DNA from 2 places in the Methylobacterium sp. 092160098-2 genome. Region 2 is predicted to be linked to the other one. Evidence: riboswitches for the same ligand, from Rfam matches in the RefSeq annotation. Region 2 holds a riboswitch; the other holds the start of a gene.
What was found. A riboswitch is a leader RNA that binds a small molecule or an ion and turns the genes downstream of it on or off. The one in region 2 is predicted to bind thiamine pyrophosphate.
Positions count from the first base shown of each region.

Region 1: it holds a riboswitch for thiamine pyrophosphate, as region 2 does, so the genes downstream of both, thiC (phosphomethylpyrimidine synthase ThiC) here and thiO (glycine oxidase ThiO) in region 2, are expected to answer to the same signal.

Region 1 is NZ_JAQPZJ010000001.1:3,510,084-3,516,021, forward strand. Features, by position in the region: gene thiC (phosphomethylpyrimidine synthase ThiC) at 594-2,480, opposite strand; TPP riboswitch at 2,552-2,657, opposite strand; gene PQI07_RS16530 (alpha/beta hydrolase) at 2,777-3,607, shown strand; gene PQI07_RS16535 (HNH endonuclease family protein) at 3,621-3,989, shown strand; gene PQI07_RS16540 (acyltransferase family protein) at 4,103-5,173, shown strand; gene PQI07_RS16545 (hypothetical protein) at 5,185-5,430, opposite strand; gene PQI07_RS16550 (hypothetical protein) at 5,546-5,938, opposite strand, start outside.
Region 2 is NZ_JAQPZJ010000005.1:2,844-8,781, forward strand. Features, by position in the region: gene PQI07_RS36200 (thiamine phosphate synthase) at 121-765, opposite strand; gene PQI07_RS36205 (thiazole synthase) at 762-1,565, opposite strand; gene thiS (sulfur carrier protein ThiS) at 1,568-1,780, opposite strand; gene thiO (glycine oxidase ThiO) at 1,777-3,000, opposite strand; TPP riboswitch at 3,065-3,193, opposite strand; gene PQI07_RS36220 (TIGR02281 family clan AA aspartic protease) at 3,427-3,936, shown strand; gene PQI07_RS36225 (glycosyltransferase) at 4,353-5,474, shown strand; gene PQI07_RS36230 (adenylate/guanylate cyclase domain-containing protein) at 5,577-5,938, opposite strand, start outside.

The DNA of each region.
Region 1 (5,938 bases), on a different contig from region 2:
GTCGGGCATCTGATCCATTCAGTCGCCACGGTACCGCGGGCCACCCCGTGTCGTCCGGAGTGCGGTTCAGGCAGGTATCTTCCGATGCTCGCCATCGCGAGGCGGGTGCTCGCCGTGCAGGCGACCGGAGACGATCGGGGAAGCGTGACCCGTTTGTCCGCAGGCCTCGCTACAAGATCGTTGCGCGGCTCAATGCCATCCTCGGGCGCGGACCGGTCGACGTCGGACGCGCCCGCATCATCCTGATCGCATGCACAGCCGCAGTGCTGCCTCCGGTGCCCATTTTCAGGATCGGGATACCCGCTTGCTCAGCAAGGCCGCGTCGGGCGCCTACGGGGCATCTGACAGGAAGCGCCTGCGACTGGAAGCGCTCCGCTCTGTCCAGGCGGATCAGAGAAAGATTTGCGCCCCGATCATCGAACTGGGCACCCCGCGCGCCGTCGGCATCGCCGCGGATCAGATGCGTGCGGCGATGCGCGGTACCAAGGGCGCCCGACCCGGAGCGGTCCTCGACATCGAGGCCCCGTGCGGTGGAACGCCGGGGCGGAACGGCGGCACGCCCGCATCCGGATCGGACCGGGCGTGCCTTGGCCTCACTCGGCGGCGTCGACGTAGAGCTTGCCGCCCTCGGCCAGGAACTCCTCCGACTTGGCCCGCATGCCGGCTTCGGCCTCGGCCTTGGACATCGCGGGCGACGCGCCCACGACTTCGCCGGCTTCCTCCATCGCCAGCACCTCGGCGCGCAGATCCTGGGTGATCTTCATCGAGCAGAATTTCGGCCCGCACATCGAGCAGAAATGCGCGACCTTGTGGGCGTCTTTCGGCAGGGTCTCGTCGTGGTAGCGGCGGGCCGTATCCGGATCGAGGCCCAGGTTGAACTGGTCCTCCCAGCGGAAGTCGAACCGGGCGCGGCTGAGCGCGTCGTCGCGCAGCTGCGCGGCCGGGTGGCCCTTGGCGAGGTCGGCGGCGTGGGCGGCGATCTTGTAGGTGATAACGCCGGTCTTCACGTCGTCCCGGTCGGGCAGGCCGAGATGCTCCTTCGGGGTGACGTAGCAGAGCATCGCGGTGCCGAACCAGCCGATCATCGCGGCGCCGATGCCCGAGGTGATATGGTCGTAGCCGGGGGCGATGTCGGTGGTCAGCGGGCCGAGGGTGTAGAACGGCGCCTCGCCGCACTCCTTCAGCTGCTTCTCCATGTTGACCTTGATCTTGTGCATCGGCACGTGGCCGGGGCCCTCGATCATCACCTGGCAGCCCTTGTCCCAGGCGACCTTGGTCAGCTCGCCCAGCGTCTCCAGCTCGCCGAACTGGGCGGCGTCGTTGGCGTCGGCGATCGAGCCCGGGCGCAGGCCGTCGCCCAGCGAGAACGACACGTCGTAGGCCCGCATGATGTCGCAGATCTCGTCGAACCGCTCGTAGAGGAACGATTCCCGGTGCCCGGCCAGGCACCAGCGCGCCATGATCGAGCCGCCGCGCGAGACGATGCCGGTGACGCGCCGGGCGGTCAGCGGCACGTGGGCGAGACGCACGCCCGCATGGATGGTGAAGTAGTCGATGCCCTGCTCGGCCTGCTCGATCAGCGTGTCCTTGAAGACCTCCCAGTCGAGCTTGAGCGGGTCGCCGCCGACCTTCTCCAGCGCCTGATAGATCGGCACCGTGCCGATCGGGACCGGGCTATTCCGGATGATCCACGAGCGGATGTTGTGGATGTTGCGGCCGGTGGACAGGTCCATGACCGTGTCGGCGCCCCAGCGGATCGACCAGACGAGCTTCTCGACCTCGTCGGCGGCCGAGGAGGTCACGGCCGAGTTGCCGATATTGGCGTTGATCTTGACCAAGAAGTTCCGGCCGATCGCCATCGGCTCCAGCTCGGTGTGGTTGATGTTGGCCGGGATGATCGCCCGGCCGCGGGCGATCTCGTCGCGCACGAATTCGGGGGTGATGAAGGGCGGGACCGAGGCCCCGAAGCTCTGGCCGTCGGCGAGTGCGGCCTCGGCGCCCGCGAGCATCTTCTCGCGGCAGACGTTCTCGCGATGGGCGACGTAGATCATCTCCTCGGTGATGATCCCCGCGCGGGCGAACTCGTACTGGGTCACCCTCTGGCCCGGGGCCGCCTTGCGGATGGTCCGCTCGGCGGGGCAGGGGGCCACGAGCTTGTCGCCCGCGAAGCCGTTATCCTCGGGCTTCACCGCCCGCGGGGCGACGGCCGCGTAGCCGCGAGCCGCGATCCAGGGCTCGCGCACGCCGGGGAGGCCGGCATTGAGGTCGATCCGCGCGTCGGTCTCGGTGTAGGGGCCCGACGGGTCGTAGACCCGCACCGGTTCCTCCTTCGGATCGGAGAGGACGATCTCGCGGTAGGGGACGCGGATGTCCGGCCGTCCGGCCGGGCTCGCATAGGCCTTGCGCGATCCGGTCACCGGACCCGTGGTCACGGTCTCCGGGCTGCCTTTCACATCCTTGGGGAGAACGGGTGCGTTCATCGTGGGCCTCTCCTCGTGCTGGAGCAGTCCGGTCCACGCGATGGCCGAGATGAGATGGGGCCGCGCGACATGCGACCGCAGGTTCCCGTCCCTCCGCCGGTATGAGCCGGATCAGGTTCAAGGGTCAGGGCAGCGTGCCCAATCTCAGCCCCCTGCGGGGCTCCCCTCGGAACGGTTCCAGACTCAGGCGCGCGGACGGCTTTGTCAATGCTGACCGGGCGCCCTAGAAAACACATCCCGAAAACCGTTCGATCGAACGCATCCGCTTCTCAACCCCACGGCCTCCCCCGCATCGCATGCGTCTCCTCGCCGGCCTCCTGCTCGCCGTGCTCCTGCTCTGCGGGTTGGCCTGCGCCGCGCTCGCCCTCGGACAGCGCCGCTTCCTCTATCCGGGCGCCTTCAGCGCGCCGACACCCTGGCCGGTGCCGCCCGGGGTCGCGACGATCACGGTCGCGACCTCGGATGGCGAGACCCTGCACGGACTGTGGCGGCCGCCGCGGCCGGGCTGCGGCGTCATCGTCAGTTTCCACGGCAATGGATCCCGCCCGGAACCGCACGCGGAGCGCTTCGCCGCGGAGCCGTGGCGGGCGCGCGGCTGGGGTCTGCTGACCGTGGCCTATCGCGGCTATCCCGGCTCGACCGGCAGCCCCAGCGAAGACGGCCTGATCCGCGACGGCCTGGCGGCCGTGAACGCCGCGCGGGCACAGGCGCCCGATGCGCCGATCCTGCTGCACGGCCATTCGCTGGGGGCGGCCGTCGCGGTCGCAGTCGCCGAACGGGTGCCGACGATCGGGCTTTACCTGGAGGCCCCGTTCGACTCGATGATCCACACCGTGCGGCTGCATGTCCCGCTAGTCCCCATCTGGCTCCTGCGCGACACATACCGCTCGGACACGCGCATCCGTGGCGGAACTGCGCCGGTTCTGATCGTGCAGGGACGTGACGACACGGTGGTGCCGCTCAAGTTGGCGCAAGGCCTCGCCGCAGCAGCCGGCCCGCGGGCGCGGATCGCCGTGATCCCGGGCGACCACACGTCCATCCTGGGGGGGCGGGACCGAGAGGCCGAGGCGATGTTCAGAGAGCGTGTCGGTCCGACCTGCCCGCAGCCGGCCGATCAGCAAGGATAGGAGCGGGGGGCGCGTGGTCGGACGGCGCTCGCAGCGCTGGAGCGCCGAGGATCCGGACGCACCGGGTGCGCAGGGCCGGCCCGAGCCGGTCTGCCCGCTCTGTGAGCGCCCGATTCCGCATCGCGCTCGCTCCAGCCTCCATCACCTCACCCCGAAGCTCAAGGGCGGAACCCATCGCGGTACCGTCCGCCTGCACCAGATCTGCCACTCGGCGATCCATGCACGCTACAGTGAGGCCGAGATCGCCAAGCGCCTGGCCGATCTCGAAGCCCTGCGGACCGATCCGGAGATAGCCCGCTTCCTCGCCTGGGTGCGCGGCCGGCCGGACGATTTTCACGCCGCGACGCGTATGACCCGCGCGCGGCGGTCGGCGCGGCGCTAGGTCTGACCGCCGGCGTTTACCGACCGTTCGTCACATCCGCAGGTTGCGGCGATCGCGTTCATCGCCGTCAACCCAAACCGGTCCAGGATCCCTCCGATCGCGAGGGTGGGACGATGGCCGGGGTCGGGGATACGGGTGATCGGCTCGCCTGGGTCGATATCGCCAAGGGGATCTGCATCCTCCTGGTGGTCATGATGCATTCCGTCACGGGCACCGGCGACGCCATGGGCGGGGAAGGTTTCCTCCATCCGGTCGTGGCCTTCGCGAAGCCGTTCCGGATTCCGGACTTCTTCCTTCTGTCCGGCCTGTTCATGGGGCGGGTGATCGACCGCGACTGGCGCCTGTTCTCCGACCGCCGGGTGGTCCATTTCGCCTATTTCTACCTGCTCTGGCTCGTGATCCAGTCGGCCGCCAGATACGGCAAGATCGTCGGCGATGACGGCCCCACGGCCTTCGCGGCGCATCTCGCCCATGCCCTGATCGAACCCTACTCGACGCTGTGGTTCATCTATCTGCTCGCGGTGTTCTCGGTCGTCACCAAGGCTCTGCGCCGCGTGCCCGACGCCGTGCTGCTCGCCGGTGCCGCCGTGCTGCAGATTGCCGACATCCGCAGCGAGTCGACCCTCATCGAGGAGTTCTGCGCCCGATATGTCTTCTTCGTCGCCGGCTATCTGTTCGCCGGCCGCATCTTCGCCCTCGCGGACGCGGCCCGGCACCGGGTCCGGCTCGCCCTGTGCGGCCTCGCCGCATGGGCGTTCGTGGAAGGTTGGCTCGCGCTGACTCCGTCGGGCCTTCCGAATCACCCGACCCTCGCCAGCCTGCCGCTGGTGAGCCTCGCCCTCGGCGCCGCCGGTGCGCTCGCGATCGTGGTGGCGGCGTCGCTCCTCGGCCGCGTCGGGGGCCCGATCGCCGAGGCGGTCCGAACCTGCGGGCAGCGCTCGATCGTGATCTATCTTGCCTTTTCGCTACCCATGGCGGCGACCCGGGAGATCCTCGTGCGCACCGGAGCCATCGCCGATATCGGACTTGCAAGCCTCATCGTCATGACCGTGGCGGTGCTGCTGCCGCTGGTCCTGGAGCGGCTGGTTCGCGGCACGGCGCTCGATCTGCTGTTCGTGCGGCCGCGCTGGTGCCGGCTCGTGGGGTCGGAGTCCCGGACCCGCCCGGTCCTGCAGGCGACCTGAGACGGGCGGCTTCAGCCCTCGAAGGCGATGCCGATCCGGCGGCTGCGGCGCCATGCAACGGCCGCCGCGCGCGGCTCGGCGCCGGCGCTCACGCGGAGCGGGAAGCGGTCCGGCACCACATGATCGCCGTCGACCTCGATCTGGGCGCCGACCTCGGTCGCGTCCCAGACCAGGCAACTGACTTCGCCGCCGTCGAGCAGGACCGCGCCGAAGGTGAAGGCGTTCTTCCGGAAGACGCCGCGGCGATTCTCCCTCATCGACTCCCCCATCCGCACCCGCGGGTCCGCGGAGACGATCTCCGCGGTCCGGGACGATGCCGGATGGGGGTTAACAGGGCAAATACGATCCCTTGCCTGCGCTCTCAGATCGAGATCAATAGTCGTCCGGATCCCCCCTGTAGCGGCGCGACCCAGGCTCATAGTCGTCGTACGGGCGGCGTGCGCGCGGCCGGTCGTAGTCGCGGCCATAGCGATAGGCGTCGCGCCGGTCGTCGTAATCGTCGCTCCGGTACCCGCCGCCGCCGAAGCCGCCACCGCCGGAGCCGCCCGCAGTGATGCGCGGTGCGTACCAGCAGCTCTTCGCCTGGCCCGGTGCGGGATCGCCGAAGGTCTGGCTGTTGCAGGGCACGGCGCCGCCCTGAGGAAACGGCCGACCGTTGGTCCGGCCGGGCACGCCGTAATAGACGTTGGTCGCGTAGGGCATCCGGCAGACGCCGCCTTCCTGGGCGCAGCCGACCAGATTCACCGTGTCGAGCTGATAGACCCG
Region 2 (5,938 bases):
TCCGGCGCCGTGTCCGCGCGGACTTGCGGCTGATATCGCCCCGCCCGTCGTCCCGAGCGGAGCAAAGGGCCCCGGGTCCGTGCCGGTCGCGAGGCCCGTGCGCCGACCGGCTGGCGCCCCTCAGACGGGGGCGCGATCGGCCGAGCTCCAGGCTTTCAGGACGGCCTGCGCGGCCTCGGCCGGCTCGCGCGCTCGCATCAGCCCACCCATGACAGCGACCGCCGCCGCCCCGGCGGCCCGGCATCCGCCGATTCGGTCCGCGTCGAGACCGCCGAGCGCCACGATCGGAAGCTCGCGATCGCAGGCCGCCGCGAGCCCCGCGAGGCCGAGCGCCGGGCCGTAGCCAGGCTTGCTGGCGGTCGCATAGATCGGGCTGAGGGTGGCGTAATCGGCACCGGCCGACGCCGCCTGGGCGACCTCGTGCGCCGCATGGGCCGACACGCCGATCAGCGCCCGCTCTCCCAGCGCCGCCCGTGCCGCCGCGATGGCCTCCGGTCCCGAGCCGCCGCCGAGATGGACGCCGTCTGCCCCGAGGGCGCGCGCCAACGCGACGTCACCGCCGACCGTCAGGACGCCTTTCGCGGCCCGCACGCGCTCTGCCACGGCCTCGCCGAGGCGCCGACGGGCGTCCATCTCCAGATCGCGATCCCGGAACCAGATCCAGCGCCCGCCGCCATCGAGGATCGCCTGCACCGTCTCGGCGAGCGGCCGTGGATGCCCGTGCCGGTCCGTCACCGCGAGCAGCGGCGACGGCAGTGCCCTCACGAGCCGACGAGGCCGAGCTGCGGGCTCGATGGCTCGGCCCGGCCGCGGCGGGGAATGCGCCCGGCGCAATACGCGTCGCGTCCGGCCTCCACCGCCCGGCCCATGGCGCGGGCCATGCGCACGGGATCGTCGGCCTTGGCCACCGCGGTGTTGATCAGGCAGGCGGCGGCGCCGAGTTCCATGGCGATCACCGCATCCGAGGCGGTGCCGATCCCGGCATCGACCACGACCGGCACCTTCGCCCGGCGGCAGATCAGTTCGAGATTGGCCGGGTTGGCGATGCCCATCCCGGACCCGATCAGCGAGCCCATGGGCATCACGGCGGCGCAGCCGATATCCTCCAGGCGCTGGCATACGATCGGGTCGTCGTTGCAGTAGGGCAGCACCACGAAGCCGTCATCGACGAGATGGCGGCAGGCCTCGATCAGCTCCATCACGTCCGGGTAGAGCGTCTCCCGGTCACCGATCACCTCGACCTTGATCCAGTTGGTGTCGAGCGCCTCACGGGCGAGTTCGGCGGTCATGATCGCGTCGCGGGCCGTCTCGCAGCCGGCGGTATTCGGCAGGAAGCGCTTGCCCTTCAGGATCTTGACCGTGTCCGAGCCGTGGCCCTGCAGCGAGACCCTGCGGATCGAGGCGGTGACCACGTCGGCGCCGCTCGCCTGGACGGCGTCGCGCATGATCGCCTGCGTCGGATAGCCGGCGGTGCCGATGAACAGTCGCGACGACAGGCTCACGCCGGCGATGGTCAGGCTGTCATCCCCACCTTCGGGACGCAGCGGCGTATGGGTCTGATCCATGCTCAACCTCCCTGCATGGCGCGAACGATCTCGACGCGGTCGCCCTCCGCGATCCGGGTTTCCCCCCAGTCGCGGCGGCGCAGCACCCGGCCGTTCAGCGCGATGGCGACGCCCTGCGGGCTCTCGATGCCGCTCTCCGTGGCTTCGAGGCGGAACAGCGCGTCCACCGTCTCGGCCGCGCAGTCGCGCGGCTCACCGTTGACGACGAGCTTCATGCCGAGGCCCTCAGCGCGTCCGGCTGGCCGAAGCGCAGGCGGGTGAAGGGACGGGCGACCTCGGGTAGCGCGCCGTGCAACACCAGCGCGGCGATCGCCTCGGCGGTGACCGGGGCGAGCAGGTAGCCGTTGCGGTGATGCCCCGTGGCGGCGACGAGGCCCGGTGCGATGGTGTCGAGGATCGGCGCGTCGTCGTCCGAGGTCGGGCGGTAGCCGCTCCAGACGGCCTCGACTTCCATCTCCTCGATACCGGGCAGCACCCGGCGGGCACCCTCCAGCAGCGCGTAGAGCCCGCCCGCGGTAACGCCAGGCCGGAAGCCGCAATCCTCCACGGTCGCGCCGACGATGAGCTGGCCGTCGCTCTTCGGCGCCATGTGGACCTGCTCGGTCCAGACCATCCGCGCGAGGGTGCCGGTGCGGGCGGTGGTGCGCAGCGCCAGGGACTGGCCTTTCAGCGGACGGACCGGAAGGGCGAGCGCGTCGAGGAGCAGACCGCCCTCCCCGCTCCAGGCGCCGGAAGCCAGGATGACGGTCTCCGCGGCGACGACGCGGTCGCCGGCGCGGATCCCGGTCACGCGGCCGCCCGACCAGTCGAGGGTAGTGACGGCGGTCCGCTCCGCCAGGATCACGCCGGCCCGGCGACAAGCCTCGGTGAGGGCCTCCATGACCAGACGGGGATCGACCTGATGGTCCAGCGGGCAGTGGATCCCGGCGGTGACGGAGGGGCGCAGGCCGGGCTCCAGGCGCCGCACCTCGCTGCCCGGCAGCCAAGTGGCGTCGAGTCCCGAGCGGCGCTGCAGGTCGTAGCGGAAGCGCAGGCGTTCGACCTCGTCGCGGCCGACCGCCAGCACCAGGGTGCCGTCGGCCCGATAGTCGATGGTTCGGCCGGACTCGGCCTCAAGGGTGTCGCGGAAGCCGGGCCAGAGCCGGAGCGAGTCCAGGGCGAGCGGCAGAAGCGGGTCCGAGCCGGGCTCGTGCTCGGCGGCCGGAGCCAGCATGCCGGTGGCCGCGAGGCTCGCCCCGGCGCCGATCGTCTCCCGCTCCAGCACGGTCACCGTGCGGCCGGCCCGCGCGAGCCGCCACGCGATCGACAGACCGATCAGCCCGCCGCCGATGACAGCGACGTCGGTCCGCGCCGGCAGGACGGCGGGCGCGACGCCGCCCTCGGGATTGCGGCGGCGGCCGATCGGTGAGGCAGGTCGGTCGAAGGGCACAGGCATCTCCGCGGATTGCCGTCGCGGGGAGCGGGCCGTGCGCTTCTGCCAGAAGCTGTGGCCTGCCTTACGGGCGGCCGCGGTCCAATCCCTACGCCGGTATGAGCCGGATCAGGTTCGAAGGATTTCCGCGCCGCAGGTCCTAAGGGACGTGCCAGCGGTTTCTCAGCCCCTTGCCGGGGATCTCCCTGGAACAGACGCAGATGTGGCGTCACGGCTTGTGTCGGTCAACCCCGCGCCGCCGCCCCTGCATCATTCCCGTGACAATCCGCGGGTCGCGGTGACAGTCCAGACACCAAGCGGACCGGAATCGGCGCGCGGACAGCGGTCGCGATAGGCGGCGCGCACCATCCCTTCACGCGTCTGGGATCTGATCGCCGGGATCCCGGACCTTCTCCGGGCGCCGGCACTCCACGTCACGGGCGAATTTGCGTGCGCACAATCCTGTTGATCTGCATGCTCGGCTTTCTCGGCGTCACGGCCATCCTGAAGGTGCGCGATGGCATGCGGGCGGCGCCGGTCGCGCTCGCCGTCGCACCGCTGCCGGAGCCGGATCTCGCAGGCCGTGCCGCTGCCGGTGTGGCCCTCCAGGCTGGCCGCAACGGCCATTTCTTCGTCAACGCTCTGCTGGACGGCCGTTCACTGCCGATGATGGTGGATACCGGGGCGAGCGCCTGCGCGTTCTCCGAGGAGGACGCCGCGCGGATCGGGATCCAGGTCGCTGCGTCCGACTTCACGCGCGTCTGGAACACCGCGAACGGGACGGTTCGCGTGGCGCCGATCCGGATCGCGATCGTGCAGATCGGATCGATCACGGTGCGTGACGTCGATGCGGTCGTGATCCCGCGCGGGCTCCTGTCCACCAGCCTGCTGGGCATGTCATTCCTCAGGCGCCTGCGCGAGTTCGGCGTCTCCGGCAGCACGATGACCCTCAGGGGCTGAAACGCCCGAACGCCCATGCCGATCTCTGGGGTCGCGGTGCGCCAACGGCGGCCGGCGCGGCCCGTCTCCCCGGGATCGGCTGCGGGACCAGGTCGATCACGCGGCCGATCCTGCGCGGAAAATATTCGGTGCGCAGGCCACGGGCGGCCCGATGATGGATCGTCCCCGACCGGTTGAATAATTCAATTCTTCCCGGTTGATTTATAGATCTTAGGTCATTGTGTTTAAATATTTCTGAGTTTGACCCCGATAAAGCTGCAAATACGCCGATCAATCAGATTGATCATGGAGCAATCGGTCGTTTTGTCAATGCGCTGATGTGGTGCTAGGAGCCGTGATGACTGCGCGTTCAAGGCGTGAGTGCATGACGGGGCGGCTTCAGGATGAAGAATCGCGAATCCACGATCTGCTTATCGATGATCGTGAAGAACGAAGCCCACGTGATCCGTCGGTGCATCGACTCTGTTCGTCCGATCATCGATCATTGGATCATCGTTGACACTGGATCGACGGATGGAACACAGGATATTGTCCGTGCCGCGCTCGCGGACATACCGGGGGCCCTGGTCGAGCGCCCCTGGGTCGATTTTGCCTTCAATCGGAACGAGGCCCTGAAACTCGCGCGGCGTCACGCGCAGTACGCTCTGATCATCGATGCGGATGATGAGTTGGTCATCCCGGCCGACTTCACGATGCCGAAGTTGCATGCGCCCGGCTATCGGTTCGAGATCATCGACGAGCAGACGCGATACTGGCGCACCCAGTTGGTCAGATGCCGGGAAAACTGGCGCTACCGGGGCGTCCTGCACGAATTTCTCAGCTGCCCCGGCGTCTCCGAGACACCGGTCCTTCCCCTCGCGATGCGCCGGGGTGATGACGGCGCCCGTCACCGAGACACCGCGGCGGACGCGCGGGATATCGCCGTTCTCAAGAAGGCGTTGGCGGTCGAGACCGATCCCCACATGATCGCCCGATACACGATGTACCTCGGGACAACGTATAATGCTGCTGGAGAATACAGGAAAGCTCTCGAATGCTTTCTGAAAAGAGCAGAGCTGGGCGGATGGGACGAGGAGGTCTATTACAATCTGCTGATGGCCGCCGTGAACGCGGAGCGCCTCGATGAGCCGGAGGACAGGGTGTTGCAGCTCTACGAGCGCGCGACCTCCGTCCGCCCCGCGCGGGCGGAAGCGCGCCACGGGGCCAGTCGGTTCTGCCGGTTAAGGAAGCGGTTCGCGGACGGATATCGATACGCGGAGGCGGGCCTGGCACTCGAACTTCCGAGCGAGGGGATTTCCCTGAATCCGTGGGTCTACGAATACGGCATACTCGAAGAGTTCGCCATCAACGCGTACCATATCGGCCAGTACAGCGCGTGCGGACATGCCTGCCTGAAGATCCTCGAACGGAGGCATGTCCCGAAGGAGGTGGCCATACATGCCGGCGCCTTGGCCCGGGAGGTGATGGCGAGGATGATCGACCCGGTCTGGGGTTGCCGGCACAACCCCTACACTCTGCCGTTCGTGCCGACGTGGTGAGCCGAGCGGCGCACGGATCGGCTGCGAGCCCGGGTTCACGGCGGACGGGTGGGACGGCTTCCTGACGCCGAGAGCCGATCGAGGACGCGATCGGAGAGGGGCTCAGCTGGATTTGCGCGGGCGCAGGAACTTTGGCCGGAAGACTGCCATCGGCTCGTCGAACCCGTTGAGCCGGTGCTCGCCCAGCGGGATCGGATCCCCCCAGAGGAAGTCCACGAAGGGCTTGGACATCAGCAGCGGCTCGCCGAGGGTGCGATTCAGCTGCGCGATGCGGCTCGCGAGGTTCACGTCGCGGCCGATCACCGTGAAGTCGAGGCGGGAGCCGGACCCGACATTGCCGTAGGCGGCCTCGCCGTGGTGGAGCGCGATGCCCGCGGCCACCGGTACCGGGAACTGGTGCAGGGCGTTCGCTTCGTCGAGGGCCGCCAGGGCGTGCTGGGCCGCCGTGAGCGCACCTTTGGCCG